DNA from 2 places in the Secundilactobacillus muriivasis genome. Region 2 is predicted to be linked to the other one. Evidence: riboswitches for the same ligand, from Rfam matches in the RefSeq annotation. Region 2 holds a riboswitch; the other holds the start of a gene.
The links. A riboswitch is a leader RNA that binds a small molecule or an ion and turns the genes downstream of it on or off. The one in region 2 is predicted to bind FMN.
Positions count from the first base shown of each region.

Region 1 (3,411 bases), on a different contig from region 2:
ACACGTAAAGGTTAACGGTGAAACGGTAACCACGTTAGGCACGAAGGTCACGCATCACGACCACATTACGGTCGATGAGATGCCGATCCAATTGGAAATGCCCGTGTACTTGCTGATGAACAAGCCGCGGCAAGCAGTGTCGACGGTTCACGATGATAAGAAGCGGCGCACGGTGATCGACTTACTAGACGAAGACGTTAAGGAACGTGTTTACCCGGTTGGTCGGTTGGATTACGATACCACGGGACTCTTGTTGTTAACCAACGACGGCGAACTGGCCAACCAACTGACCCATCCTAAGTATGAAGTTGAAAAAACATATATTGCGAAGGTTCAGGGCATCCCAACCAACGACGAATTAAAAACGTTGCGTAAGGGTGTTAAGGTTGAGGGCCGGGTAACTGCGCCTGCTAAGTCTAAGTTAGTATCTAGCGACCACAACAAAAAGACGGCCATCGTTTCCTTAACGATCCACGAAGGTAAGAACCACCAAGTTAAGAAGATGTTACAAGCAGTTGGCCACCCCGTGATGAAGCTGAAGCGTGAATCCTACGCCTTCTTAACCTTGAAGGGCGTTCAACCAGGTGAATACCGCCACTTGACGCCGGAAGAAGTTAAGCAGTTGAAGAAACGGGTTAAATTAGATTAATTTATTAGAGCCACCGGTTGTTTAACCGGTGGTTTTTGTTTGTACTTGTGCCCAGCGTAAGTATTGGGTGCGATTCGGGTGTCGGCTGTTTGTCGTCGCTTTGCTCGCCAAAGCCGCATGAAAACCGGCGTTCTCAGACTACAAAATTCGGCGCAACTTTGGCTGCTATTTTCAGGGTTCCTGAAGTTGTAGAAACTTGTCAACCACGCGCTTTCTGGCCACCACGCCGAATGGCCAGATAGGCTTCTGACTTCGTCGAGTCGTGCTGCGCGAGACTGAGAGCTGCATGCAAGGTAACATCGGTAAACCCGCCAGACCCGGGCGCCTTCACCGATGTTACCTTGCACACTGCTCTCAACCCATCTCGCTCCGCACACTAAGCGATAGTAACTAATACTATTAAGCTTGCATTCCACCCTTCAACCGGTTACAATTAGTTCGTAAATTAAATAACATGGTTCATCTTCAGGGCAGGGTGTAATTCCCGACCGGCGGTATAGTCCGCGACCTACTCCATGAGTAGTTGATTCGGTGCAACTCCGAAACCGACAGTTAAAGTCTGGTATAAAGAAGATTTAGCTAATTCCGGATAAGCGTATATAGCTGAGTCGTTTTCACCTTGAAGTGAAGAGACTCAGCTTTTTGTGTACGCTTTCATTGAAGATGGCCAGTGTTTGGGAGGACTTATCAATGGAACACAGTCAAACGTTTAGTATTCGCCAAGTGGTGATTATGTCATTATTTGCTGGTATTTCGTTCTTGCTTATGTTTGTAGCTTTCCCCATTCTACCGTTTGTGTCATACATGAAAGTTGATTTTTCGGATATTCCGATACTACTTGGCATGATCATGTTTGGACCGGTCGGGGGCATCTTGATTGCAGCAATTAAGGGGTTGCTGTACTGGTTATTGACCGGGGTGGACATTGCCAACTTTATCGGCGTAGCGGCGTCGTTTATCGCTTCAGTTAGCTTCTTGCTTCCCATCTACGCTGTTTTAAAACGGATGAGCAACCGGCGACTAGTCACGCGTCTAATTTGGAGTGTGGTTGCAGGGACCATTTCCCTGACGGTGGTATTAGCATTACTCAACTGGTTAGTGCTGATTCCGTTGTACATGACGGTATTAGGTATGAAAATCACGATGCCGCTGTCTCAGATGGTTTTACTGGGAGTTGTTCCTTTCAACTTGATCAAAGGAATTCTGGTCGGAATCGTGTTCGTGTTGATTGCTGATCGGATGCAGCATTTCTTACGGCAACAATCTGATTTACTTTAAAATTAAAGTTTGATAAATAATGAAGCTGTCTAGGATCAACTAGACAGCTTTTTACGTATCTGGCACAATAGGAGAGTAAGTGAGGTTTGACGTAAAGGTGGTCACAAGATGGATGAAGAACAGTTAATCGAATGGTTATCACCAACTGTGGCTCGGCGATTACGAGTCGTCGAAAATGTGTTGGTGGGGAAACGCTCTGTATCGACCCTTTATTGGGGCATGCGGTATCAGCGATTAGATTGGCTGGGTTACGACCGACAAGTGACCCGTCAGAAAATGGATCAAGCGGTTGCTTCACTAGTTGATCAGCAATTAATCACGGTGACCGATAATCAAGCTAGGTTAACGCCAACCGGACAAACCACCCAAGCAACGCTATTGACAACCCGTTATCAACCGCAGGCGTTTAAAATTCGCTTGACGGTGGACGTGGCAACCTTTTGGCAGCGACTACTATTGGTGGTTCAAGTGGTGTCAGAAGCCAGTTATCAAGAGCGACACTATTATCCGCTTCAAATGCCATGGGCGGTTAAGCAGTTTGTTAAACGTTGGTATCAACGTTACCGAACAACGAATCTGAGCACTGAGTTTCAAACGACCCTTGAGCAATTCCTGGGGACGCAAGATGACCAGCTAGCCGTGATTTTCAGTCAATCGTTAAGTGGTCATGAGCAACCGGGAACGACGCTCGCACAATTGACCAGGCTCACTGGCCGGACACCGGCTGAGTTGATGCGAATTCGGGTGGACTTAACGTGTCTGTTCGTTCAATGGTTGCAACAACCAACGATCAACGCTTCGTCAGCGGTGGTGGCGTTACTTGCCGGGCTTGAACAATCGCCGGTGAGTCAGAGTGCGTTAGAAACGTTATCGGCGTTTAATCAAGGGGTCCAATTGGCTGAAATCAGTCAAAAACGACGACTGAAACCCAGTACGGTTCGCGAACATCTACTCGAAGCCGCCATTTTTTTACCGGTGACCGCAGTTGATTATCAACGTGCGTTACCTGATGCATTGATGGCGACCATGACCACGCGATTTGAAGGGCAGGCACTTGATGACTGGCAGTTTGATCAGGTGAGTGACCTTCAGTTGGAATTTTGGCAATTTCGATTATTTGAGATTTTAAGGAGCAAGGTGGCAAATGACGGTTGAACAACGGTTAACGCAGCTATTAGCCCAACACTTTGGGTTTGAAACGTTTCGGCCGGGGCAATTAGAAGCGCTAACGGCACTCTGCGCGGGTCAAAATACCTTAGCGCTCTTACCAACCGGTGCTGGTAAAACGCTGATTTACGAATTATACGGGTACTATGCGGAACGGTTAGTGGTAGTGGTTTCACCGCTGATCTCATTGATGCAAGATCAGGTCGCAACCATGGCCGTTCATGGCGAAAAACACGCGGCTGCCCTGACTTCAGTGATGAGTTACGGTGAACGCCAGTGGGTGTTAACGCACCTTAATCAGTATCGCTACCTATTTG
Region 1 is NZ_BAABMI010000025.1:15,966-19,376, forward strand. Features, by position in the region: gene ACYVR3_RS06440 (pseudouridine synthase) at 1-649, shown strand, start outside; FMN riboswitch at 1,107-1,228, shown strand; gene ACYVR3_RS06445 (ECF transporter S component) at 1,340-1,927, shown strand; gene ACYVR3_RS06450 (helix-turn-helix domain-containing protein) at 2,036-3,082, shown strand; gene ACYVR3_RS06455 (RecQ family ATP-dependent DNA helicase) at 3,072-3,411, shown strand, end outside.
Region 1: it holds a riboswitch for FMN, as region 2 does, so the genes downstream of both, ACYVR3_RS06445 (ECF transporter S component) here and ribD (bifunctional diaminohydroxyphosphoribosylaminopyrimidine deaminase/5-amino-6-(5-phosphoribosylamino)uracil reductase RibD) in region 2, are expected to answer to the same signal.

Region 2 (3,411 bases):
AGGCTCACGCCATCGATTGCGATCGAGTCCTTTTCAACGATGTAGGGTGCATACTCAGCAGCCAATTCAAACGTCAGTACGATGGCGTTTTGATCGACCTTTTTCTCAGTTAGGACTGCGGTGGTATCCACATGTCCCAACACAAAATGGCCGTCTAACCGAGCTGTCGCTTGTAACGCCGGTTCTAAGTTGACCCGACTGCCAATCGTCAACGCACCAAGGTTGGTGCGGCGACTGGTTTCCGGCATCACTTCAACCGTGACTTGGTCGGCCGCAACTGCTGTAGCCGTCAAACAAGTCCCGTTGATCGCGATACTATCGCCAAGTTGCGGTTGAATCTGACGAAATAAATCTGCTTGCAACGTCAAGGTTGCCGTTTCATCTTGCTGGTCGAGCTGCACGACCCGGCCAACGCCTTTAATAATTCCTGTAAACATCGCTACACCCTCCTTGCACGCACGCGAACGTCGTGGCCGAACTGGGTAATCGTTGGCGTACCGAGGTTAAATGCCGCTGTCAGGGGTTCACCCACTGCAGCGGGTAACCCAGCACCACCCAATACTTTCGGTGCCACGTAAACCACCAATTCGTTCACCAAGTCAGCCGCTAAAAACGCCGCCTGAACCTGACTACCGCCTTCGACTAACACGGCTTGAAGCCCTTGTTCAGCCAGATATTGACTGATTACCGCTGGCGTCCATTCTGGTCGAACAACGACCTTCACGTTCTCTGGCACCGGCGTTGTTACTTCGGTTTCACTCAAGAACCAGGTTGGCGCCGCGTTGTTAAAGAGCCTTAGTCGACGATCCAACCGATTCACATCCCGGACTAACGCGATTCGAATCGGCGGAAAGGCCTGTTGGCGTGTCCGCACCGTCAATTGAGGGTCGTCATTTAGTAGCGTATGCTCGCCAATCAAAATGGCGTGTTGGCGACTTCGCAACTGCTGCACGTCCTGTTGCGCTGGTTCAGACGTCAGCTGCGTTCTGGTAGTCCCAGCACCGTTGATCTTGCCGTCCAATGACATGGCATATTTGAGGGTAAAATACGGCTGGTGATGCTGATAAAAGTAGGTGTATGCCTCGTTGAGGTCGGCGGTCTGATTCAGCACCGTCACCGCAACGCCGTGGTCTTCAAGCAATTGGATGCCTTTACCACTCACCAGTGGATTCGGATCCTGCTGGCCAATCACGACCCGTGCAACGCCAACTTCCGCTAATCGCTTGGCACAGGGTGGCGTCTTGCCGTAGTGACTGCAGGGTTCCAGCGTCACGTAAACGGTAGAACCCTTTGCGTCAGCCACGTCATCCAGTTGACTCAACGCATCCACTTCGGCATGCGCTTGGCCAAACTGATGGTGATAGCCGGTTGCAATCACTTGGCCATCCTTGACGATCACCGCACCAACTTGCGGATTGGTCCAGGTGTCCAGCCCTTGATGCGCCGCTGCCACCGCTAACTTGAAATAGTCTTGATCTGTCAAATCTCATTCACCTCACGAAAAAAGCCCCGACCGCCAACTGCTTGGCGAACGGGGCTTATTAATTGATAAGCTAAACAAGATTTCAAACGAGTCACGGTACAGCAAAGAGACTGCACCCATGGTTTGAAAAAGTTGCGTTTTTTCTTCTCCCATCCAGACTTTAACTGTCGGTCCCAGACTCGCACTGGGTCAACCACGGAAAACCGTGGGTCACGGACTTCAGTCAACCGTACCCGTAAGTACGGCGACTGTCACCATCGGTCGGGAATTACACCCTGCCCCGAAGAAATCTATTCAGTTATTGGCATCATCGTACTATGAAACCGGTTGTAATGCAAGCAAGTGTCGAAAGTTCGGCACAAACTTCTGGAATGTTACATTAACTGTTTCGCTAAAAATATTTCCCGGGTAATCGACTCAACATTCTGAATTTTTCCCTTGCCCGAGGCCCTTGCTTGTCCGATACTGCAATGCTTGGTACACTTGCTAGGAAAAGTAGCGCTCGTATCTCACTATGGTTATTGAAAGGAGCACGTCATGTTAGGGACCACGCTAAAACAACGTCGGGAGGACCTGAGTCTCACTCAGCAACAAGTCGCGGAACAACTCCACGTTGCGCGCCAAACCGTCTCAAACTGGGAGACCGGCAAAAACTACCCTGACATCCCCACTCTAATCAAAATCAGCGACCTGTACGACCTGTCGCTGGACATCATGCTCAAGGGAGATGCAAGCTATATGACCCAACTTCAAAAGGATGCCCGCCAACTGAAAACCCTTAAAAAAATGCGGTTTCGGTTTGGCCCGATTGGAACACTGCTTTATAAGCACTACCACAATGATCCACGCTGGGGAAAGAAAAACTTTATTTTTTGGCTGTTTGGCGGTACATTTTTTAGTTACTCATTTGTCGTCATGATTGTCATTTACGTTATCGAACAGCTCGCCTGGCACGAACCCATCTTTACGGATCCGCTCACGATGCTGATCGAACTAGGGATATTTTTATTGATCTTAATTCCAGGCAGTATGGTTTATGGTCTTTGGGCAACGGATTATTTTCGCAAATAACGCGCCTCCTCAGTTCCATTGAATCAACAATGAGCCATTTTTGTCATCAAAATTCAATTGTCCACAAGCTAATCAATACCCTTTCGCGTTAAATTTAGGTACACTAAACCTAACTTACACGAAATCGAGGTCTTCATCATGGCAACCACTTCCGATAACGCCGCTTGTGCTTGGCAACCCAAGCAGCCTGCTAATCCAACGTTTGATTTAAAATTTTCAACCGGCGAGCTTCCCGTTGAACCCAACCGTTACAGCTTAGTTTGGGGCCGATTCTGTCCTTGGGCAACGCCCGTCGCAATGTTGATCGATATTCTCGGCTTAGACCACGTCATCGCAAAAAGTCCGGTCTACGCTCTTCGCCACGATGGCATCAACGACGACTGGTTTTACGGGCCTCACGCGGGTGACACCGATCCAGTTTTACACACAACCAGTCTCGGTGAGAGTTACCGCAAAGCCGATCCAACCTTTAGTGCCCGGGCTTCAGTCCCGGCTTTAGTTGACCGTCAAACCGGTAAAATCGTTAACGGCGAATCGGGTACGCTGTTACCCGAACTCGCAACCGAATGGCACGACTACGTTGCCGCTGATGCGCCAGATGTTCTACCTACAGCCCAACGTGATGAGATTCTCGCCATGAACCAGCAGATTATTGATAACCTATCAAAACCGGTTAACGAAATCAACGACGTGACCACACAAGCCGACTATGAACGGTTATCCAACCAGTTCTTTGATCAACTGGCTGAATTTGACGAACGACTCGCTAACCACCCCTTCTTGTTTGGTGACCACGTCACGCTATCAGACCTACTCTTGTTCGTTCGGTTAGTTCGGTTTGATCTCGTTTATTACTT
Region 2 is NZ_BAABMI010000007.1:13,655-17,065, forward strand. Features, by position in the region: gene ACYVR3_RS01505 (riboflavin synthase) at 1-437, opposite strand, end outside; gene ribD (bifunctional diaminohydroxyphosphoribosylaminopyrimidine deaminase/5-amino-6-(5-phosphoribosylamino)uracil reductase RibD) at 440-1,483, opposite strand; FMN riboswitch at 1,621-1,775, opposite strand; gene ACYVR3_RS01515 (helix-turn-helix transcriptional regulator) at 2,021-2,554, shown strand; gene ACYVR3_RS01520 (glutathione S-transferase C-terminal domain-containing protein) at 2,693-3,411, shown strand, end outside.